Regions from separate parts of the Mucilaginibacter sp. P4_A11 genome, predicted to be linked through region 2. Evidence: riboswitches for the same ligand, from Rfam matches in the RefSeq annotation. Region 2 holds a riboswitch; each other region holds the start of a gene.
What was found. Region 2 has a riboswitch for S-adenosylmethionine ahead of AC1DUD_RS17095 (peroxiredoxin family protein). Riboswitches for the same ligand answer to the same signal wherever they lie in the genome.
Positions count from the first base shown of each region.

Region 1 (5,928 bases), on a different contig from region 2:
TCATTTATCCCAGCTAAATTTCCTTCGTAATTAGTTTTAAGTATTTTTTTATTGAGGATATATTGAATTTGAGAAATGTTAGCCGGATTAGAAATAAGCTTAGCATAACCCGAAGATTTTGATTTGAAATACGTTTGATAACGATGGATATCAAATTTTTTGGTTTCTACATAGATCAATCCATATTTTGCTTCACGGCCGTACTTTATTATTGCACTTGCATCTTTGTAAACAGAAACAGTTGCAACATCATTAGAGTTAAGTTTGTTTAAATCATCCCCCCTTACTCGTACACTATCGATAAAATATACTGGTTCGTTATTTTCAGTTTCGCCAGTTACATACTCATGGGTGTCTTCTTTCATCACTCCATGACAGGATAGTATCAAATCTGCACCTTCCACGGGTTTTTCCATGTAATATGCTTCATCTATAGGGAATAATGGCTTTTTAGTGCTATCTATCTTAACATAAAATGAAATAGTATCATTGGAAAAATTCCAATAATCGGAACAACCTCTGGTATTCCATTGCTCTTTAAATGCAGGATATAGTTTGAACAGATCTTTAAGCACCAATTTACTAAGATCAATCATTTTCCCGTCGGGCAATTTCCCCGCAAATTCTTTTGTTAACCTGATTTTGCTAATTAGATCAGATTTTTGATCTTGCTGAAATATCATTCCCGGATATTTGGGGGTCGAATATCCCTCGTCTGCTATATATCTTGAATCATCTCCAACGCAATTTGCCGTTAGATCCATTTCTTCAACTATTGTAGCTTTCAAACCGGGGTCAGATTTCTTTAAATCAGCAATTGTGGTTTGACAGAGGCAAATATTATTTACGATGATTTTTTTGAAAGATGTTGAATCATTTGTTTGAGAAAAAACATTTGTAAAAAAAACGGATAGGACTACAATAATTATAAATGATTATTGAAGCGTATTTTCCAGCATAAGGAATAGGTATTAAAGATATCTGCTAAGGTATAAAAGTTTTCATTCGCATTAGTTACAAGCCTTTTGAAATAAAATTTGGTACATTACCATATAAGGCCTTATATTTGGAACATTATTTGGTAGCGATACCATAGTCGATCAATCCTCCGCACATAGTTCGGGTTTTGATTTATAAAGAAGCGGCGAGAGATCAGGCTCCATGACCCGCTGGCAACCCTTCAGTGTTGAAGAAGGTGCCAATTCCTGTCCCGGCAAATAACACCGGGGAATATAAATTTTTAACCATGAAAAGTTTAATTAAATTTACGCAACGCAACACTTTTTACACCTCAAACGGTAACGTACAATATATTAGCTCCCCTATTAGCTGTATTTGTATGTGTTGCTGCTGTTGATGCTTAGCACGCCCCTGCTTTCATTTCATTGAAAATGCGCGTGCTGTTAAACCGGTTAATTCAAACCGGCTTGTCAAAATCCATCTAACATTCAAAAATCTAAATTAAACACATTAAAAAAATCAAACTATGTCTGCCTTAAAATTTGAAACCTTACAATTACATGCCGGCCAGGAAGTTGATCCAACAACAGGTTCACGTGCAGTGCCGCTTTATCAAACTACTTCATACGTATTTAACAGTGCCGAACATGGTGCAAACCTGTTTGCGCTGAAAGAATTTGGCAATATTTATACCCGCATCATGAACCCTACTACCGATGTGTTTGAAAAACGCATTGCAGCTTTAGAGGGTGGCGTAGCGGCGCTGGCAACGGCATCGGGACAGGCGTCACAATTTATTGCTTTAAATAACATCCTGCAGGTGGGCGATAATTTTGTTACTTCTCCTTTTCTGTATGGTGGTACTTATAATCAGTTTAAAGTAGCCTTTAAACGTTTGGGTATCGATGTACGCTTTGCTAAAGACGATACCGCAGCCAATATCGAAGCACTTATTGACGATAAAACAAAAGCTATTTTCCTGGAAACTATCGGCAACCCAGGTTTTACCATTGCCGATTTTGAAAAAGTAAGCGAAGTTGCCAAAAGGCACGATCTGCCATTAATTGTTGATAATACTTTTGGAGCAGGCGGTTACCTCTTCCGCCCTATTGAGCATGGTGCTAATGTGGTTGTGGAATCAACTACCAAATGGATTGGCGGGCATGGTACCAGTATTGGCGGTGCTATTATTGATGCCGGTAATTATAACTGGGGCAATGGCAAGTTTCCGCAATTCACTGAGCCATCTGAAGGTTATCACGGATTGGTATTTAACGATGTATTCGGTATCGGCGGCCCCTTTGGCAATATCCAGTTCATTATCCGGGCACGTGTAGAAGGTTTACGGGATTTCGGCCCGTCGCAATCGCCATTCAATGCGTGGCTTAATATCCAGGGACTGGAAACCCTTTCATTACGTGTACAACGCCATGTTGATAATGCACTGCAATTAGCCAAATGGCTTGAGCAGCATCCGCAAGTGGCAAGRGTGAATTACCCCGGATTGGAATCATCATCATATCATGATCTTGCTAAAAAATATTTAAAAAATGGTTTTGGCGGCGTATTGTCGTTCGAGATCAAAGGTGATAAAGCGCAGGCCAGCCAGGTCATCAACAACCTGAAACTGGTGAGCCATTTAGCCAATGTGGGCGATGCAAAAACACTGATCATACAGCCATCGGCAACAACGCATCAGCAATTATCTGATGAAGAGCAATTATCAGCCGGTGTTAAACCTGCATCATTGCGTGTTGCAGTGGGCATTGAGCATATTGATGATATCAAAGCTGATTTTGAACAGGCTTTTGCAAAAATTAAGCAAGGTGCGGGTGAGTTAGTTTAACAATGTATAGTTTTTTTTAAGTGATATAGTAAACGTTATTACAGGTTGCAGCCGGAAATTCCGGCTGCGCCTGGAATAACAAACAAAAGAATGAACGCAGAGATATTTAAATACACTGATACTTTTGAATTTGAATCGGGCCGGCAGATTGAGGGTTTAGAGATAGGCTTTCATACATACGGCAGGTTAAATAAGGAAAAAAATAACGTTGTTTGGGTTTGCCATGCGCTTACAGCCAACAGCGATGTACTTGACTGGTGGAAAGGTCTTGTGGGTACAGGTTACTTCATTAATCCTGAAGAGCATTTTATAGTTTGCGCCAATATTTTGGGCTCTCCTTACGGTACTACCAGTCCGCTGAGCATTAACCCGGTTACCGGTCAGCCATACTATCTCTCCTATCCCCAGTTTACCACAAGGGATATGATTAAGGCGCATCAGCTACTTGCCGATCATTTACAGATTGACAGTATTCATATATTAATTGGCGGCTCTCTTGGGGGCCAGCAAGCTATGGAATGGGCAATTATTGAGCCCGAGCGGATCAAAAACCTTATCCTGATAGCCACTAACGCCAAACACTCGCCATGGGGTATTGCCTTTAACGAGTCTCAGCGTTTAGCTATAACTGCCGACCGCACTTTTTATGCCAACGCGCCAGATGGCGGCCAGAAAGGTTTAAAAGCAGCACGTAGTATTGCGTTGCTGAGCTATCGTACTTACAAAACTTATGGCATTACCCAGCAGGAAGAAGGTGATACTGTACAGGACGATTTTCGCGCCTCAACTTATCAAAATTACCAGGGGCAAAAGCTGGTGAACCGTTTTAATGCCTATAGCTATTGGTATTTAACCAAAGTGATGGACTCGCACAATGTAGGCCGCGGCCGTCATGGAGTTGAAAAAGCGTTAAGCCTCATCAAGGCAAAAACTTTGGTTATCGGCATCTCTTCGGATGTTTTGTTCCCAATAGAAGAACAGCAATACCTATTTAGGCATATCCCGAAAGCGGCCTTTGCCGAACTGGATTCGTTTTATGGGCACGATGGGTTTTTAATTGAAACAGAAGCATTAACAAACATATTCACATCGTTTTTTAAAACCGATGTGAAAGGAAAAATTATAGAATTGCAACGTACAGCGTAATGAGTAAAAAGTTAAATATCGGCCTCTTCGGATTTGGGGTTGTAGGCCAGGGTTTATATGATATCGTCAAAACAAAGCATTTAAATATCGAGATAGTAAAATTTGCTATCAAGGATCCAAATAAAAAGCGTTCCCTCCCAGCCCACCTGTTTACTACCGACAAAGAGGAATTGCTTAATAACCCTGAGATCAATACCATTGTTGAGCTCATTAATGATACCGAAGCGGCTTTTGAAATTGTTTCGAGGGCTTTAAAATCAGGAAAGAACGTTGTTTCTGCCAGCAAAAAAATGATTGCCCTTCATCTCGAGGAATTGATCGAGATCCAGCATCAATATGGTACATCTTTATTGTATGAAGGTGCAGTTTGCGGCAGTATCCCTATTATCCGTAATCTGGAGGAGTATTACGACAATGAATTGCTGCACTCAATAAGCGGTATTTTTAACGGCTCATCAAACTACATACTTTCGAAAGGTTTTATTGAAGGATTGGATTATGATAGCGCGTTAAAACAAGCCCAGGATCTCGGCTTTGCCGAAACCGACCCAACCAGCGATGTTGGTGGCTTTGATGCCAAATATAAATTGGTGATTGCTGCTGCACATGCTTACGGGGTAGTTGTACAGCCCGATGAGGTATTTAACCTGGGCATCCAGAACCTTGCGGCTGCCGATTTGCAATATGCCCGCGAGAAAAACCTGAAAATTAAACTGGTGCCCGTAGCTAAAGAACTCGACGACCGTAATGTTGCACTGTTTGTATTGCCTAAATTTGTAAACGATAAAGAGTTTTTATACAACGTTGAGTACGAATACAATGGCGTAACTGTACAAGCTGCCTTTGCCGACCAGCAATTCTTTTTCGGAAAAGGTGCGGGCGGCCACCCTACCGGTTCGGCGGTGCTATCAGATATTGCTGCATTGCGTTATAATTACCAGTACGAATACAAAAAAGCTAAGGAAAAAACAGATCTTAATTTCACCAATAATATCGAATTAACCGTTTATCTGCGTTATGACGATGAAGAATTGGTTGAGGCGCTGAACTTTGTACATATCAATGAGCGTTACTATTCAGGTAATTACAAATTTGTTATAGGAAAAATCAATTTACAAAATCTGATCGCTAATCAATTACGTATATCGGAAAGTAAGGCTTTCGTAGCCTTTGCCGATCAGCTTACGGGGGTCAGCTTAGCATCGGTAACTAAACAAACAGCCGAAGTTTTTTAGTAGATTCTTCAGTTGTTAATAATAAAAAAGGCTTCTCAAATTGGGAAGCCTTTTTTATTATTAATTTTGTCGTTATAAACTTATTTGGCCGGTTCTACGGCCTCTTTAGCTGCGTTCAGAAACACGAACTGGTTATCAAACATATCAATTTTAATGATGCTGTCTTTATCCACCGTACCGGCCAGGATCTGCTTACTTAGCTCGTTCAGGAGCTTCTTCTGGATCACACGTTTTAACGGACGTGCGCCAAACTGCGGATCATAACCTAACTGTGCAAGCCAATCCAAAGCCTCATCCGATGCTTCGATAGTCACACCCATTTCGGCGAGAGTTTGCTGAACCTGTTTAAATTGTAGTTTAACAATATCATGGATCTCATCGCGGTTAAGCGGGGTAAACATGATGATCTCATCTATCCTGTTCAAAAACTCCGGACGGATAGTTACCCTTAACAGGTTAAACAGCTCGTTCTTGGTTTTTGCTATTAGCTCATCGCGGTTCTCGTCCTCCAGGTTCTGGAAATTTTCCTGGATAATGTTTGAACCAATGTTGGAGGTCATGATGATGATGGTATTTTTGAAGTTCACCACACGGCCTTTATTATCGGTTAAACGACCATCATCCAAAACCTGTAACAGGATGTTGAATACATCGGGATGGGCTTTTTCAATCTCGTCCAGTAGTACCACGCTGTAAGGCTTGCGTCTAACGGCCTCGGTTAACTGTCCGCCTTCATCATAC
Region 1 covers NZ_JBFUHE010000026.1:3,770-9,697, reverse strand. The annotation lists gene AC1DUD_RS29940 (hypothetical protein) at 1-788, opposite strand, end outside; SAM riboswitch class I at 1,129-1,239, shown strand; gene AC1DUD_RS29935 (O-acetylhomoserine aminocarboxypropyltransferase/cysteine synthase family protein) at 1,487-2,806, shown strand; gene AC1DUD_RS29930 (homoserine O-acetyltransferase family protein) at 2,897-3,952, shown strand; gene AC1DUD_RS29925 (homoserine dehydrogenase) at 3,952-5,187, shown strand; gene clpB (ATP-dependent chaperone ClpB) at 5,268-5,928, opposite strand, start outside.
Region 1: linked by a shared signal. The riboswitch ahead of AC1DUD_RS29935 (O-acetylhomoserine aminocarboxypropyltransferase/cysteine synthase family protein) and the one ahead of AC1DUD_RS17095 (peroxiredoxin family protein) in region 2 are both predicted to bind S-adenosylmethionine.

Region 2 (5,928 bases):
ATCCTTCCCGTTATACAGGCCAATACTTTTAAACCTGTCGGCAGTAAAATCCTCGCCCGAATGGCAATTGTTACAAGCGGCTTTACCGATGAACAACAATCTGCCGCGGGCTGCGGCTTCAGATATGGCATGGTCATCGCCATTCACATACCTGTCGTAAGGGCTGTTTGATGTTTCAAGCGTGCGCTCAAATGAGGCAATGGCTTTCAACAGATTATCTTTGGTGGGTGCTGATTTAAATATTTTTTGAAATGCATCGGCATAGTATTTATTGTCGGTTAATTTTTTTACGGCATCTTCAATTGGCAGCCCCATTTCTGTAGCCGATGTTATAGGGCCCAAAGCCTGCTCTTCGAGCGACGCAGCGCGGCCATCCCAAAAAAGGTGCGGTCTGCCGGAGAGGTTGGTCAATCCCGGCGAGTTACGGGCAGTTAGGTTGCCTTTTATGCCTTTGCTAAAAACAGCACTATCGGCAAAAGCAAATTCCGGTTTATGGCATGATGAGCAGCTGATGGTATTATCACCCGATAGTATCGGATCAAAAAACAGTTTTTCGCCCAGTTGCTCTTTGGTTTGCACATCATCTTTGGTACCTACAAAACTCATAGTGCTGATCAATATGACAATTGCTGCCAAACCCAGAAGTATTTTTCCTTTTTTCATATCAGTATGCATTTAAGCTGCGGGTTAAAAGTTCAGGCCTTTGCCGGGGCATCCAATCCCCCCGGCTCCGGACCTCTTCCAAGGTTAAATGAGTTTTTAAATGCTTTTAGTAGTCAAAGAGATAGCCCTTCACCCTGTACAGGGTGATTAAGCATAATAAATTCTAAAGTGGTATCCTGTTTTGCTAAGAAGCTGCTTAAAAACAATTAAATAAAACTGCTATATCTCTCCCACGTCATTGCGAGGCACGAAGCAATCCCCGACTATACAGGGCGGATTTGCATAGCCCCTCTGCCTCTTGGGGATTGCTTCGTGCCTCGCAATGACGACTTTTATACATGTTTTTAAACAGCTTCTAAAGACTACTGCGCGTTAGCAGTAAGGTTAACATTCAGATCAAAATCATCATAGATCACCTTATCGCCCAGGTTTTCAAAAAAGTTTTTTGAACGGAATTTAATATCATACTTAGTACGATCGACAGTTATTTTGGCGTTGGCAGTCAGCTTTTTACCATTAACAGCTACCGTTGCCGGGAAGCTAACATCATTGGTGATTCCTTTTATGGTAAGCTTGCCGTTAACATCGTACTGGTTACCGCTGGTTTTAGTAGCAGAACTGATTACCAAATTTGCTTTAGGGAATTTTTCGGTATTAAAAAAGGTTTCGCTTTTAAGTGTGCTTACCAATTTCTCGTTTTGCGCCTGATCTGTTAAATCTGCATCGGTAATGGTATTCAGGTCAATATCAAAGCTTCCGCCTTTAAGGGCATTGTTTTCAACTGCGAAATTACCGTTACTGATCTTTACTTCGCCATTGTGGTCGCCTGTTGCTTTTTTTGCGGCCCAGGTAAGTTTACTACCTTCGTTATCTACTTTAAAAGATGCAACCTTAAACCGTTTTTTGGTTTCAGCGGTTTTAATTATGCCGGTTTTACCTTTAGTAAGCTTAACGGTTTTTATGGTTGATGAAGTGAATGCGGTTAGTGATATAAAAGCTGTAAATAATACAGCGCCTGAAAATTTTGTCATGGTGGTTATTGTCTTTATTTGTGTTTTTAATAAACCCGGCAAAGCTGTTACCATTCGCCGGGTTACGTGATTCAGTTGATTGTTTATTTTCCTTTTAAAGTTTCGTTATTGCTTTCAACAGCGTTGGCTTCAGTTGCCGGGGCTGGTTCGGCAATCAGTTCGTCGAGCAGTTTGTTAAACTTCTTTTCGTAATCCTGGTAATATTTACCGGTAACTGTACCTGTGTAACCGGTGTAGATCTCCCTTACGTAACCTTTTCTGTCGATAATGATGGTAGTTGGAAAAGCCACAAACTTGTTTAATGCAGGGAGCTTTTGCGATACCAGCTTTTTATCGGCAAGGCCTCCAAATAAAATATCATATTTGATATCATATTTATCTTTCAGCTTGCCCAGCGTGTACTGTGCATATTTCAGGCTGTCTTTTTGCTCAAAGCCGATAGCTATCGCCTCAACCCCGCGGTTATGATTTTTGTTGAACCACGGTGACAGGAACACGGTTTGATCGGTACAGTTGGGGCACCAGGTACCAACAATTTCTATGATGGTAACTTTGCCTTTGTACTTGGCATCGCTTAACGAAACAGGTTTGCCAGTAAGATCAGGAAACGTGAAATCAAGCTTTTTATAGCCTTCTTTCAGGTAGGTTAGCTTGTACGGGTCAGGCAGTTCGGCCTTATCATCCTTTACAGCATCAAACTTGGTATTGTCATAAATACCCTGGCCTATTTCTCCGCTCAACGTACCATCCGGGTTGATCTTACCTTTGTAAATCTTTGGACTTGGGCCGGTAAAGCCGCTCAGTTCAAATTCATCGCCTTGCACGGTACCTTCCAGTTCGCGGCTGTCGCCGGTTACCTGCATAATTACACCGGTAAGCTTATTGCCGGTTTGCTTCAGTACCGCTATTTTGTTAGGTACCTGGTCTTTTGAATAAACTTTCAACTCCCATTTACCTGTTAAATTAGCTGTCGGGGCAACATCCTTGCCGGGTTCAATAAAGCGGTAGCTTTTGCCGTACTCTGCGGTGAACGGTAATGAATTCCCCCTGAAACCCGGTACCAGGCTGCGGTATTCACCGCTTAAGGTTCCGTCCTCTTCCACTTTGGCAACCAGGGCGGCATCATAGGTATTCATTTTAATAAATACCGAATCTTTGCCCACCTGCTTTACATGGAAATTGTCGCGGCGTGTACCGTTCAGCAGTGTGAATACAGCATGTTCAGCATCTTTGCCTTTCAGCTCGAAATTAAAGGGCACTTTAGTTTCGGCTACGGTGAACACACCCCGCCACACACCTTCCTTGATAAATTTTACCGGTGGATTTTTGTCCGCCGCGTGCACGGTACCGGCCAGCAACAACCCTGCTGTCAGGCATTTGAATGAAGTAATTAAATTGAGTGTTTTCATTCGATAAATTATAAGATAGTTAATAGTTACTTACCCTGGTGAGCTGGCTGATCAACAACGGCGGCTGTTTCCGGTGCAGGCTCGGCAATAAGCTCGTCTAACAGCTTGTTGAATTTCTTTTCGTAATCCTCATGGTATTTACCTGTTACGGTACCGGTATAGCCTGTGTAAATTTCCCTTACATCACCTTTTCTGTCGATGATAATAGTTGTAGGGAACGCGATGAACTTGTTAAGCGCGGGCAATTTTTGTGATACCAGTTTTTTATCGGCCAGGCCGCCAAACGCGATATCGTAATTGATAGCATATTTATCCTTTAACTTACCCAAAGTGTATTTGGCGTATTCCAGGCTGTCTTTTTGCTCAAAGCCTAAAGCAATGGCTTCTACACCGCGCTGATGGTTTTTATTGAACCATGGAGAAAGGAACACCGTTTGATCGGTACAGTTAGGGCACCAGGTACCAATGATCTCAACGATCACAACTTTGCCTTTGTATTTATCATCACTCAGCGATACCTGTTTGCCATCGATCCCGGGGAACGAAAAATCAAGCTTTTTGTAACCTTCCTTTAAAAATGTCAGCTTATAAGGATCGGGTAATTCTACCTCAGCTTTTTTAGCAGCATCAAACTTCAGGTTTTTATAGATACCAAAGCCTTCTTCACCGCTGATAGTTCCATCAGCATTGATCTTTCCTTTAATGATGAACGGGCTCGGACCGGTAAAACCGCTCAGCGCGAATTCATCGCCCTGCACGGTACCTTCCAGTTCGCGGGTATCACCAACAACGGTCATTACCACGCCGGTAAGCTTATTCCCTTTTTGTTTTAATAAGGCGATAGATGCAGGGACGGCTTCTTTACTGTAGGTTTTGATCTCCCATTTACCGCTCAGATCGGCGGTTGGGGCCACATCTTTACCTGGCTCAACAAAGCGGTAGGTTTTTCCGTATTCGGCTTTAAAAGGCAATGAGTTACCTCTGAAACCAGGTACCAAACTGCGGTACTCGCCGGTTAAAGAACCATCATCCTCCACTTTTGCAACCAGGGCCGCATCATAGGTATTCATTTTAATGTATACCGAATCCTGGCCGATGGATTTTACATGAAAATCGTCTCGACGGGAGCCATTGATGAGGGTAAATGTAGCATGCTCGGCATCCTTACCTTTCAATTCGAAATTGAACGGAACTTTTGATTCGCTCACTGTAAATTCGCCGCGCCATTTTCCCTCTTTTATAAATCTGGGCTTAGGGCCATCATTGGCAGAGGCTACAGCAACGCCACCAAGTAAAAAACTAACTGAGAGCAGTTTAGCTTTGGATAAGTAGTTTGTAATTTTCATTTGTATAAGTTTAAATTGTTGTTAATTGATACATAGCGTGCTAAAAATTTGGCACAAAGAATCCTTCCTGGCCCAGTTAAGGCCAATAATTAAAGGCAATAAAATTTCAGGAAACCGGCTTTTTAAAACCAGAAGGTGTACTGAACCAAACAACAACATCGTTTAATGGCTACCGGTTGCACGTAGAAATACGGATACTTTAATGTGTTCATGGTTTTTAGTTAATTTATATTCCGCCGGCATAATTGCTATCGGAAAAAGTTTAGCACTTATTTCAAACAATGAAAAGTCGCTATAAGATCATCGAGACTTCCTCTCCCTTATTCTTTATAAATCAACTAATTAATGGTGGGGTTAATTAGAATGCTGTAAAGATAGTAACAAATATGATAAATACAATAAAATCTATAGATTTAGTAGAATATTTTTTAATTACACCCTATTTATCTCATTAAAGCCTTAAAGGCATTTAAATTTTATTTTTTATCGTAGAGACGCATCACATGCGTTTCCTTTAGGACGAGCGAATCACCAGGTAGAAACCATATTGAAAAATAGCCTCTTACATCTTAAAGCACGAGGCACCTACGGAGCCTTGAGAAGTATATCCATTAGGCTATAAACACGTTACTCCTACGGAGTATAAAGCAATATGGCTGACGTGCCAATCGGCCTCAGAGAGGCCACGTGTTTATAGACAAAATTTAAAGAGATATTGGACTCCAGCGGAGTCTCGTACTTCAAAACGATTTCCCTGAATGTCAATATTGATTTGCTTATGAAGACACATGTGACACGTCTCTACATAAAATGTTTTTAATCCAATTCAAACTTCTTCTTATCTTGTAAACGATCAACATCCTGGTCTGTACAGCACACGCCTGTTTTACCACCATAGCAAAGCAACGCACTTAGTACAGCCAGGATGTTGATCTTATTTCTGGATCAATTTCCGGGATAAAAGCGCAAATTAACAACAATGGTAATTACAGAAAAGGATGCCACCATTCTGTAAGCGGGCTTTAGTGATAAAATTCAATTTCGGTTTCATGGTATTTATTTGTGTAAACCAGGTTTAAGCAAGTGGAGTTGTCCCCGACACTTTGCTCCGTCTAACAGTTCAATTTGGTGGCTAATGAGCTGTTAAACTATATTACTATTTTGTGATCGATAAATTCCGCTTTTTCTAAAGTCGTAAGTTCTAAGTTAAAAATAGAAAACCAGACTTGACTTGCGACTTTCGGCTTAGTACTATTTCACAGGAATGCTGAACTCAACATCCTCAGGCGGCAAACATTGCTTGTTACTGCATACCATATAGTTCAGGGTACCATTAACTAATGCCTGCCCGTTTTTAAGTTTTACTTTTTGCTGAAATATAACCGATTGCTCAAAGTACTGCACATTCATACTAAATGCCTTTTCATACTTGCTAACAGCTTTAGGCTCTGTTGTATTGCCGTTTAGCGTATAGTCGTC
Region 2 covers NZ_JBFUHE010000008.1:142,006-147,933, reverse strand. The annotation lists gene AC1DUD_RS17110 (cytochrome-c peroxidase) at 1-663, opposite strand, end outside; gene AC1DUD_RS17105 (YceI family protein) at 1,026-1,694, opposite strand; gene AC1DUD_RS17100 (peroxiredoxin family protein) at 1,778-3,103, opposite strand; gene AC1DUD_RS17095 (peroxiredoxin family protein) at 3,130-4,449, opposite strand; SAM riboswitch class I at 4,673-4,785, opposite strand; gene AC1DUD_RS17090 (protein-disulfide reductase DsbD domain-containing protein) at 5,701-5,928, opposite strand, start outside.

Region 3 (5,928 bases), on a different contig from region 2:
AAACAAAAATGGCAGGGCTTACCCCGCCATTTTTGTTTCACCTTTCACCTTAAAACTGTTCCGTTTTATACAATTAAAGCAGGAACAGCCCAGCTACTTTTGAAACATAAATTAAAAAATGCGATCATGAAAAATAGATTTGAAGAATTTTTAGCCCTGCATCATAAAATAGTTCCTGTGCAGATCGGCAATGTATGGAATGCACAAAGCTCCCAGGTTTATGATAAGTTAAATTTCGAAGCAATCGGCACATCAAGCGCGGCTGTTGCCGGTTCTTTAGGCTTTGCAGACGGCGAAGAAATGAGTTTCGAAGACTATCTTTTTGTTATTAAAAGGATAGCTGCAACAACATCAGCCATGCTAACAGTTGACCTTGAAGGTGGTTATGGCGATACACCGGAGGAGATTAGTGATAACATAAAAAAGCTATATGATATTGGAGTGGTGGGTATCAACATAGAAGATTCTGTAGTAACAGATGGCAAGCGAAGTATTGTTGATGCGGATAGCTTTGCTACGAAACTTAAACAAATAACCTCATTATTAACTGCTGCCGGAATAGAAATATTTATAAACGTGCGGGCTGATTCCTTCCTGCTTGGTTTACCCAATGCACTGGAAGACGCCTTAACCCGGACTAAACTTTACCAGGATACAGGTGTACATGGCTTGTTTTTTCCTTGTATCACTCAAATAGCTGATATTGAAAAAGTAACTGCGTTGTCCCGTCTCCCCGTTAATGTAATGTGCATGCCCGGGCTCCCGGATTTTAAGAAATTACAGGATGCAGGTGTTAAAAGGATCAGTGCAGGCCCTTTTTTGAATATGAACATTTACAAGGCGTTGGAAAGCTCAATTGAAAAGATAACTGCCGAAAATAGTTTTGCGAGCCTCTTTAATTGAAGCCGGTAAATCTCAACTATAGGTTGTAAGGAGATGAAAACTTTTTTGCAATACTTGAGGTTATTGTGGATGTAGTTATAAATCTACAAATAAGTTTAGGTTAAAAGTCCCTGCGGCGAGCGTTAGGGGCTTTTTGTTTTTTATAGGATTAACGGCGTAGTGTTTCAATGATTTTATGAAACCGAGTCGTGAATAATTTATGTCGCGTTTGTAAGGAATATAATAAATTATTATTTTCGTGTACGTACACGTATTGGTTTCGAATTTAACATTATCAGTATCATTAATGGATTTTCCGGATTTAAAAATCGTCAATGCAAAAATTATCACCCCAACGCGGATCATCAGGAACGGTACTTTACTGGCCCGAAACGGGAAGATCATCGCTATTGCTGAAGGCAATATAGATAGTGCAGGTGAAACGGTAATTGATGCGGGTGGTAAATACCTGTCGCCCGGATTTATTGATATTCATGTACATGGCGGCGGCGGGCATGATTTTATGGATAATACCGTAGAGGCTTATCTCGAAATTGCAAAGCTGCACGCCAGTCACGGTACAACTGCCTTTATGCCCACAACATTAAGCTGTGAGCAGGATGCTTTACTCAAAACCCTGAGTTTGTATGAAGAATCGGAACCGTTAAACAAAGACGGGGCACAGTTTTTGGGGATGCATATTGAGGGGCCATACTTCGCTATGGAACAGCGTGGTGCGCAGGATCCCCGCTTTATCCGCTTGCCTGATCCAAAAGAATATCATGAAATTTTACAGCATTCATCCATAGTAAAACGATGGAGTGCAGCTCCCGAGTTAAAAGGCGCGGTTGAATTTGGACGCTTCCTAAAATCAAAGGGCATCTTACCTTCCATAGCGCATACTAACGCCATTTATGAAGAGGTGCTTGAAGCCTATGAAAACGGATATACGCATATCACTCATTTTTATTCGTGCATGTCGGGTGTAACCCGGCGTAACGCTTTCAGGTATGCCGGGGTTGTTGAAAGCGGTTATTTGCTGGAGGATATGACAGTGGAGATCATTGCTGATGGTAGGCACCTGCCACCGGCTTTACTTAAGCTTGTTTATAAGATCAAGGGACCGGAAAAAATTGCTCTGATAACCGATGCGATGCGTGCCGCCGGAATGCCGCCAGGCGAAAGTATTTTAGGCGATCTTCGTAACGGTCTGAAAGTGATAGTAGAAGATAATGTGGCAAAACTACCCGACAGAAGCGCCTTTGCCGGAAGCGTTGCAACTACTATTCAACTGGTTAAAAATATGATCACCCTTGCCGACGTGCCTGTAATTGATGCCGTGAAAATGATGACCACAACCCCGGCTACAATTATGAAATCAGATGATATAATGGGATCAATAACTGTTGGTAAAAATGCCGACCTGGTGATCTTTGATGATGAAATCAATCTGCACAAAACCATCATCGGCGGTAAAATTGTTTATTCCATTTAAAATAGTTGATAATACTTCCATGTTAAAGCAAATACAGGCAGAAAAACTCGAGGTGATCGTGCTGGAAAACCGGGCATCCCTTGGTCAAACGGCGGCTAAAATGGTGAGCGAAAAAATCAAAGAATTGCTGCTTAATAAGCCTGTAATCAATATGATCTTTGCGGCAGCGCCTTCACAAAATGAATTTCTGGATGCTTTGGTGAGCGACGGCAGTATTGAATGGCAAAAAATAAATGCTTTTCACATGGATGAGTACTTCGGTTTACCTCATGCTGCCACTCAATTGTTCAGCAGTTTTCTTAAGCGGATGCTTTTTGAACGGGTCCCATTTGCATCAGTCAATTATATTGATGGTAATGCGGCAAACTACAAAGCCGAATGTGAACGCTATGCCTTGCTGTTGAAAAATAACCCTGTTGATATTGTTTGCATGGGGATAGGGGAGAATACCCATATAGCGTTTAACGATCCTCATGTAGCAAACTTTCATGATCCGGAAATAATAAAAACAGTGCAGCTGGATCAGGCCTGCAGGCAACAGCAGGTTAACGACGGTTGCTTTGAAACTTTAGATGCAGTACCCGAATACGCACTTACATTAACTATCCCCGCCCTGGTGGCTGCTTCCTATATATTTTGCATGGTGCCCGGCGCTAATAAAGCGGATGCGGTAAAATATACCCTGCAACAACCTGTGTCGGAGCGTTATCCTTCCACCATCTTAAAAGCACATAATAATGCTATACTTTTTGTTGATGCTGATAGTTTTAGCCTGATTAAGCAGGTTTAGCAGCATTAAAAATGACACGTCTTCCCGGGCTTAATTCATTTTATTGCAATAATTATATAAAGTCTATGGTTTTAGTAGAATTTATATATATTTGTATCATCAAACGGTTCTTTGAATATTTTATTATCAAGAAAGACTGAGGGAAAGGCCCTGTGATGTCTTAGCAACCTGTAAGCCCACTGTTATAAAGGTGCTAATTCCTATCTGTCCAAATGGGGCGGAAAAGATAATGTAATACGCTATTGCCTTGCATAGTGCAGGGCGTTGTATACTTCCTTTTCTCTCTTCATTTTCTTGCTAACAAAATATTGAAATATCACCGGCTGATATTACGGTTTAACATGTATAGCAATGAACATTAAACATTTACTTTTTACCTGCTCGCTTTCAATAACCACATTGCTGGCTGCTGCACAAACACAAACTGCTGCCGATCCTGCCACTGTAGATCGCGGTTATATCGTAAAAACAGGCGATGTTGCTCCTGCCGATTTCGAACTTGTACTCACCGACGGTACTAAAACATCATTAAAGCAATTACGCGGCAAAGTGGTTATCCTGCAGTTTACTGCAAGCTGGTGCAGTGTATGCCGCGAGGAAATGCCCCATCTCGAAAAGGAGATCTGGCAGGCTTATAAAGATAAAGGCCTGGTTTTAATAGGCGTTGACCGCGATGAGCCGCTCGAAAAAGTAAAAGGTTTCCATCATGATATAAATATCAGCTACCCGCTGGCGCTTGATCCTGGTGCCGATATTTTTGGCCGGTTTGCCAACAAAAAAAGTGGAGTTACCCGCAATGTAGTTATCGACCGCGATGGAAAGATCGTTTACCTCACCCGTTTATATGATAAACAAGAATTTGCATCCATGGTAAAAGCTGTTGATGCTTTGGTGAATAATAAAACAGCATCTATCAACTAAAAATCGTTAATGGCAGCCCTGTTTGCTGTCGTCAATTAAAAAACAATCTATCTGCACTTATTTAATACCCGTTTTTATGAAAGCAAAAACTACCCCCTTACACAACAATGCTTTAGTTCCATTGAACCAGTCAACCTGCAAGCCCTTTTATTCAAGTATGCAAAGCATGCGTTGTTGCTGTTAATTTCTTACAGCATGTATGGTATTAATGTCTGCGCTTGCTGCAGCTTGCTATGGCGTTAATAAATACTAGCCCCCTAATCAATTCTTTACAGTTACAATTAGGTTTATAAGCCTGGCATTTTATGCCTGCTAAGGCTATTGCCATGTTTTTTGTACCTGTATCGGCATCAAAAATTAATACAATTTTAATTATCATGTTAAAAATTTACAAGCTATTACTGGCAATTATATTGCCTTTTATTCTCGTCCAAACGGTTGCGGCGCAATCCGTTAAAATAAGCGGGGTGGTAACCGCTAAGACCGACGGGCTGCCGCTGCCTGGTGTTAGTGTATCTGTTAAAGGTAAAACTACGGGCGCTCAAACCAATGTGGATGGTAAATTTACCATCAATGCCAATGTTAATGATGTGCTTAGGGTAAGTTACATCGGCTTTGCTACACAGGAGGTACCGGTTACACAAAATTCATCAACCTTAAATATAGTGTTGGTTGAAGCAGCCAATTCATTAAATGAAGTTGTCATAACAGCCCTCAATATCTCAAAAGATAAAAAGTCGTTGGGTTATTCCGTACAGGGTTTAAAATCAAAAGATATATCTGAGGCAAAAGAAACCAACTTTGTAAATGCGCTGACAGGTAAAATTGCGGGTGTACAGGTTACCAACAGCCAGGGTGATATGGGTTCATCGCGTATCATTATCCGTGGCGAAACTTCTATTTCCAGCAATAACCAGCCCCTATTTGTAGTGGATGGGGTTATAGTTGATAATACCCAGTTTTTGGGAACTAATGGTTCAAGGGATTTTTCCAACGCTATTTCTGATTTGAATTCTGAAGATATTGAATCGGTAAGCGTATTGAAAGGTCCAAACGCTGCGGCACTTTATGGTTCACGTGCGGCCGCAGGCGTTATCCTCATCAGGACTAAAACAGGTAAAGGCGCGAAAGGATTGGGCGTTACGATAAACTCCAACACCAGCTTTTCAAATGTGCAGATACTTCCAAATTACCAGAACCAATATGGTCAGGGCTCAAATGGTAAATTCAGTTATGTAGATGGCAAAGGCGGCGGTGTTAACGATGGTGTTGACGAAAGCTGGGGCCCTGCATTGGATGGTTCCTTGATCCCGCAATTTTATTCAAACGGGCAGGCTGTTCCGTTTGTGGCGCATCCCGATAACGTAAAAGACTTTTTCAAAACCGGTGTTACTTTGAATAATGGTATCGCGATAGCAAGCAGCAGCGATAAAAGCGATTTCAGGTTATCATACAATAACTTGCATCAAACAGGTATTGTACCTAATACTTCGCAGGGACGCAACTCTTTTGCCTTAAACTCAAGCTATCGTATTAATCCTAAATTAACAGTAAACACTATTGTCGATTTTAGTAAAGATGATGCTGATAACCTTCCTGGCGCATATGGTAAACGCGCAACCAGTACCATGCTGCAGTTTACCTGGTTTGGCCGCCAGGTTGATATCAACAGGCTTAAAAATTATAAGGATGCTAACGGCAATACCTTTAACTGGAATAACAGCTACTACAGTAACCCTTACTGGCTGGCTTATGAAAATACAGTTGGGCAGCACAAAAACCACTTGATAGGTAGCATCGAATTGAATTATAAGATCATTGATGGTCTTTCGGCAAACTT
Region 3 covers NZ_JBFUHE010000002.1:725,167-731,094, reverse strand. The annotation lists gene AC1DUD_RS06990 (isocitrate lyase/PEP mutase family protein) at 127-903, shown strand; gene nagA (N-acetylglucosamine-6-phosphate deacetylase) at 1,190-2,377, shown strand; gene AC1DUD_RS06980 (glucosamine-6-phosphate deaminase) at 2,397-3,167, shown strand; SAM riboswitch class I at 3,288-3,400, shown strand; gene AC1DUD_RS06975 (TlpA family protein disulfide reductase) at 3,519-4,088, shown strand; gene AC1DUD_RS06970 (SusC/RagA family TonB-linked outer membrane protein) at 4,466-5,928, shown strand, end outside.
Region 3: linked by a shared signal. The riboswitch ahead of AC1DUD_RS06975 (TlpA family protein disulfide reductase) and the one ahead of AC1DUD_RS17095 (peroxiredoxin family protein) in region 2 are both predicted to bind S-adenosylmethionine.

Region 4 (5,928 bases), on a different contig from region 2:
AACACGGGCCGATTTTACCACTTGTGGCAAAAACATTTTCCCTGCGCCAAATAAGTCACCTACGATGTTCATGCCATCCATCAGCGGACCTTCAATTACTTCAAGCGGTTTGCTGTAGGCCTGTCGGGCTTCTTCCACATCATCGTCAAGGTATTCAACAATCCCTTTTACCAGCGAGTGGGAGAGGCGCTCCTGAACGGTACCTTTGCGCCATTCTTCATCGCGTACAATTTCTTTTCCTTTACTTTTGATGGTATCAGCAAATTCGACCAGGCGTTCGGTAGCATCCTGGCGGCGGTTAAGCAGCACGTCTTCTACCAGTTCAAGCAGATTTTTAGGGATCTGTTCGTAAACTTCCAGCATCCCGGCGTTTACGATACCCATATCCATACCGGCTTTAATAGCGTGGTACAGGAATGCCGAGTGCATAGCCTCGCGCACCGTATTATTACCCCTGAACGAGAAGGAAATATTACTCACCCCGCCGCTTACTTTAGCATGGGGAAGGTTTTGTTTGATCCAGCGGGTGGCTTCAATAAAATCAACCGCGTAGTTGTTATGTTCTTCCAAACCGGTAGCAACGGTAAGGATGTTAGGGTCAAAAATGATATCCTGCGGCGGGAACCCCACTTCATTCACCAAGATATCGTATGATCGTTTACAGATCTCGATCCGGCGTTCCAATGAATCGGCCTGGCCTGTTTCATCAAAAGCCATCACTACAGTTGCTGCACCATAGCTCAGGATCTTGGCAGCTTGTTCTTTAAACTTTTCCTCTCCCTCTTTAAGGGAAATGGAGTTCACGATGCCTTTACCCTGCACGCATTTCAAACCGGCCTCGATCACCGTCCATTTTGAGGAGTCGATCATGATAGGCAACTTGGCGATATCGGGTTCGGAGGCTACAAGGTTCAGGAATTTCACCATCACCGCTTCCGAATCGATCATGCCCTCATCCATGTTAATATCGATAACCTGCGCACCGCCCTCTACCTGCTGCAAGGCAACAGATAAGGCTGCTTCATAATCTTCGGCAAGAATAAGTTTAGAGAACTTTGGCGAGCCTGTAATATTGGTACGCTCACCCACGTTCACAAAAATACTTTTGGGTTTTATGGTAACGGATTCCAGGCCGCTCAGGCGCATATCCGGTTCAATTTCCGGGATAAGCCTGGGTGGATATTTGGCAGCTTTATCAGCAATGCATTTAATGTGTTCGGGTGTGGTACCGCAGCAACCACCAACAATGTTAACCAGCCCGGCTTTGATAAAATCATCAACCTGGTGAGCGGTTTCATGCGGGGTTTCATCGTACTGACCAAACTCGTTGGGTAAACCGGCGTTTGGATAGGCGGATATAAATACGCCTGCTTTTTCGGAAAGCTCGGCAAGGTGAGGGCGCATTTCCCTGGCACCCAAAGCACAGTTTAAACCTACCGAAAGCAGGTTAGCGTGGCTTATCGAATTCCAGAAAGCTTCAACCGTTTGCCCCGAAAGGGTACGGCCCGAAGCATCGGTAATAGTACCAGAGATCATGATGCCACCGCTATCGCGAAAAGCAGGAAAATCCTTACCTGCAGCTTTACATTCCAGCTCATAGCGTTTTATGGCGAAAAGTGCAGCCTTGGCATTCAGGGTATCAAAAATGGTTTCAACCAATAATAAATGTGAACCGCCATCAACCAAACCACGCACTTGGTCGTAATAAGCATCGGCCAGGTCATCAAAAGTAACGGCACGGTATCCCGGATCGTTTACATCCGGCGATAGGGAAGCCGTTCGGTTTGTTGGGCCTACGGCACCGGCTACAAAGCGCGGCTTGGCAGGATTGCGTAGAGTATACTCATCAGCTACTTCACGGGCAATGCGAGCGCCCTCGTAGCTTAGTTCATAAGCCAGCTCTTCCAGGTGATAATCGGCGAGGGAGATTACCTGCGTACTGAACGTGTTGGTTTCAATGATATCTGCCCCGGCTTCTAGGTATTCGGCGTGGATAGCCTTGATAATATCAGGACGTGTGATATTGAGCAGGTCATTATTGCCCTGCAGGTCGCTATGATGATCGCGAAAACGCTCTCCCCGAAAATCCTTTTCGGTAAGCTGGTACCGTTGTATCATGGTACCCATTGCCCCATCAATCACCAGGATGCGTTTCTGTAATTCTTTTCTAATGTCCATTTTTTGATTTCACCGATTTTTTATTTGATGATTTCACTGATTGGTTTGATTTTAAAGATTATTATGATCTACTGACGTATTAAGCAAATAGCTGGTCAGTCGTATCAAATCAGTGCAATCACAAATAAATAAAAAGCTTATCTCGAAAAGTCGGGTGTTATCATGACTTTCGCTTATCTGTCCCAGTGCCGTTTGGCTGCTGAGTAGAATGTAGCACCTTGTGAAGCACAGGTTGCTAAGACATCGCAGGGTCTAATCCCTCCGTCTTTCTCCATAAGCACTGCAAAGTTGCGCAATAAAGTTATCATTTGCAAGTGTATAACGTTTACGATATATCATAGCTAAGCCACATTGTTAAACAAAAAAAGCCGCCCTTTTTGAAGGCAGCTTTTTGATCGAATTTCTTAATGAGATTATCTTCTTCTGCCGAATAAACGGAGGATCATCAGGAAAAGATTGATAAAATCAAGATACAATGTTAAACCGCCTAAAAGGGCCATTTTGCTTGTTGATGATGTGCCGTATTCAAGACCTGCGCCTATGCGCTTAAGTTTCTGAACATCATAAGCAGTTAAACCTACAAATACTGCAATGCCAACATAGCTAATGATATATTCTAACTGGGTGCTATGCATAAACATGTTAAACAGTGAGGCAACGATTATACCAATAAGGCCCATCATCATGATTGATCCAAACTTGGTCAAATCTGTATTGGTGGTATAACCAGCTACAGCCATTATGCCAAAAACAACAGAAGTTGTAATAAATACGCCAAGTACCGAGCTTTCTGTATATACTCTTAGTATATAGCTTAAGCTGATGCCCATAACTGCTGAAAATGCGATGAACAACAATGCTGCTACACCATATGATAAGCGGTTAAAGCCAAATGATATAATAAGTACAAAAGCAAGCGGCGCAAACATAACAATAGTGCCTAAGCCTGTATTGCCGCCTGTAATTGGGTCCCTAAGCATTTCATATAATGCCTGGTTGCCTGAAAATATGAACGCGCATAAGGCTGAAAGCCCCAGGGCAACAAACATCCACACAAATACATTAGCTATGAATTTGCGCGATGCATCTTGTTCATTTAATTGTATTACGTTTTTATAAACGTATTCGGGATCTTTAATTTCCATTTTTTGTTATTAAATAATATACGAATTTATGAATAAAAAGTGAATGTAAGGTGAAGAGATAATACGGCTATCTACATCACGTCATTGCGAGGTACGAAGCAATCCCCAAGAAGCAGAGCGGCTATGCAGATTTCTCTGTACTGTCGGAGATTGCTTCGTACCTCGCAATGACGCGGTGGTTTAACGTTAATTCAGCCTCCTCATTAACTGCTCTTCTACCTTTTTGAAAACCTGTACGGGTTTCAACGCCCGCCAGCCAAGGTTATCGAGCTCGCCGCCGAAGTTGATGTAATAGTCGATGTTGTTGCGTTTAAATTCGTCAATCACGTGGTCGCGGAAGTTGATGCCTGCTATCCAGCCATCTTCTACATCCTGGAACCACTCTTCATAATAACAATCATCGCTTGAGTGAAAGTTGAGTACGTTTTCACCTATCAGGATAAAATGCGTGATGCCATTATCGATCATCAGGTCGAGTAGCTCACGCTTCAACAGCATGATGTCGTTATTAATGGCATCATTCCATTCACCTATCAATTCAATAATAGTGTAGCCTTTGTCATAATCGGCAAAAAGCACTTTAAGATAAAGTGTATTAGAGCCGAATGAATCCCACTGGGGATGCAGCAGGTAATTGTAAACCTGTTTGTCAAATTCAAATTCGCTGTATTCGGTAGCATAGAAAGGCGAAAACTCATCTTCAGATGCTACATAGTCATCTCGCCAGCGGTAATATGGTTCAATTTCGTGCATTGTGTTAGTTTCAATTTTCTGAACCTGAATTTTTTGAATTTAAAAATTTATCGAATGCGGCCTGGCATCTTCAAATTTTCAAATCAACACATCTTCAAATTCAGTTTATTTTTTAAAATGATCAACAGCGTTCCGTACGCTGCCGTATTGTTTCAATAACCCGGCTGCTTCTTCTTCGCTCAGCCCGGTTTCGTCCATTACCATGTGTGTGCCCCTGTTCACCAATTTATGGTTGCTTAACTGCATATCAACCATCCTGTTCCCTTTTACGCGGCCAAGCTGGATCATTACGCTTGTGCTCAGCATATTTAAAACTAATTTTTGCGCGGTACCGGCTTTCATACGGGTTGAACCCGTTAAAAACTCAGGCCCGGTCACCACTTCAACCGGGTATTGCGCCACGGCCGCTACCGGGCTGCCGCTGTTACAAACAATGCAACCTGTAACGATATTATGTTCATTAGCAGTTTTTAGGCCGCCAATTACATAAGGCGTAGTGCCCGAAGCTGCAATGCCAACCACCACGTCTTTTTCATTTATATCAAATTCCTGCAGATCTATCCATGCTTGTACTGCATCATCTTCGGCAAATTCAACTGCTTTACGGATAGCACCATCACCTCCCGCTATCAAACCCACCACCATATCAAACGGAACGCCGAATGTTGGCGGGCATTCTGAAGCGTCAACCACACCTAACCTGCCGCTGGTGCCGGCACCTATATAAAACAACCTGCCGCCGTTTTTCATCCTTTCGGCGGTGATGGTTGCAAGGGTTTCTATCTGCGGTAGGGCCTTTTCAACAGCAAGGGGAACCGTTTTGTCCTCGTTATTAATGTTTTCTAAAATTTCCCTAACGGTCTGTTTTTCGAGGTCTTTATAGTGCGATTCCCTTTCGGTGGTGGTTTCCATAGCCTATTTTCAAATAATTTATAACAAAATTCGGTAAAAATCATCAAATGCAAGGGTGCAGGTAAAAATTATTGACCTTGCATTTGTTAACTTTGTGTTATAAGTTATGAAGAGGACCGCGGGTGTAATTTTCCGGACAATGATCCTGCTATTTTTGGGGATAATGATAGGCTTGTTGCTTAACAGGGATTTTGCGACCCATAACCTCGGTCTTTCATTTACTTCCAATAGTAAAATTGCCAAGGTGCTGCAGTTAGTTGACCGCAACTATGTTGACAGCGTTAACATTGACAGCATTGAAGGAGTATCAGTAAATAACCTGCTTCAAAACCTCGACCCGCATTCGCTTTATTTACCGCAGCAGCAGGCTCAATCTATAAATGAACGGTTAGATGGTGGTTTTAACGGCATCGGTATCGAATACCAGTTGCTTCGCGATACCCTGATCATTACGCAGGTTTATGCCGGTGGCCCGGCCGAAAAGGCAGGATTGCTGGTAGGGAGTAAGGTGATCAATGTTGATGATAAAAAGTTTTCGGGCAGTAAACTTACGGCTGCCCGGATAAATGGTGTTTTCAGGGGCGAGAAGGATGCCGAAATAAAGTTGACCGTATTGCCTCCTTTAAGCAAAAACCTGGAAATGCTTAAGGTTAAACGCGGTCATGTGGATTTGAGCAGTGTTGACGCCGCTTATATGGCCGATGCCCAAACAGGCTATATCAAGATCAGTAAGTTTTCGGCTACCACAGATATTGATTTCAGGAAGGCGTTAACCACGCTGAAAAATGACGGGATGGACAAATTACTGCTTGATTTGAGGGGCAATGGCGGCGGTTACCTAAACGCGGCTACCTCAATGGCCGATGAATTTTTAACCGGCGGAAAGCTGATAGTTTATACCAAAGGCATCCACGAGCCACGTACTGATTATTTTGCCACA
Region 4 covers NZ_JBFUHE010000007.1:231,698-237,625, forward strand. The annotation lists gene metH (methionine synthase) at 1-2,178, opposite strand, end outside; SAM riboswitch class I at 2,349-2,458, opposite strand; gene AC1DUD_RS15960 (Bax inhibitor-1/YccA family protein) at 2,592-3,323, opposite strand; gene AC1DUD_RS15965 (hypothetical protein) at 3,510-4,076, opposite strand; gene murQ (N-acetylmuramic acid 6-phosphate etherase) at 4,182-4,988, opposite strand; gene AC1DUD_RS15975 (S41 family peptidase) at 5,095-5,928, shown strand, end outside.
Region 4: linked by a shared signal. The riboswitch ahead of metH (methionine synthase) and the one ahead of AC1DUD_RS17095 (peroxiredoxin family protein) in region 2 are both predicted to bind S-adenosylmethionine.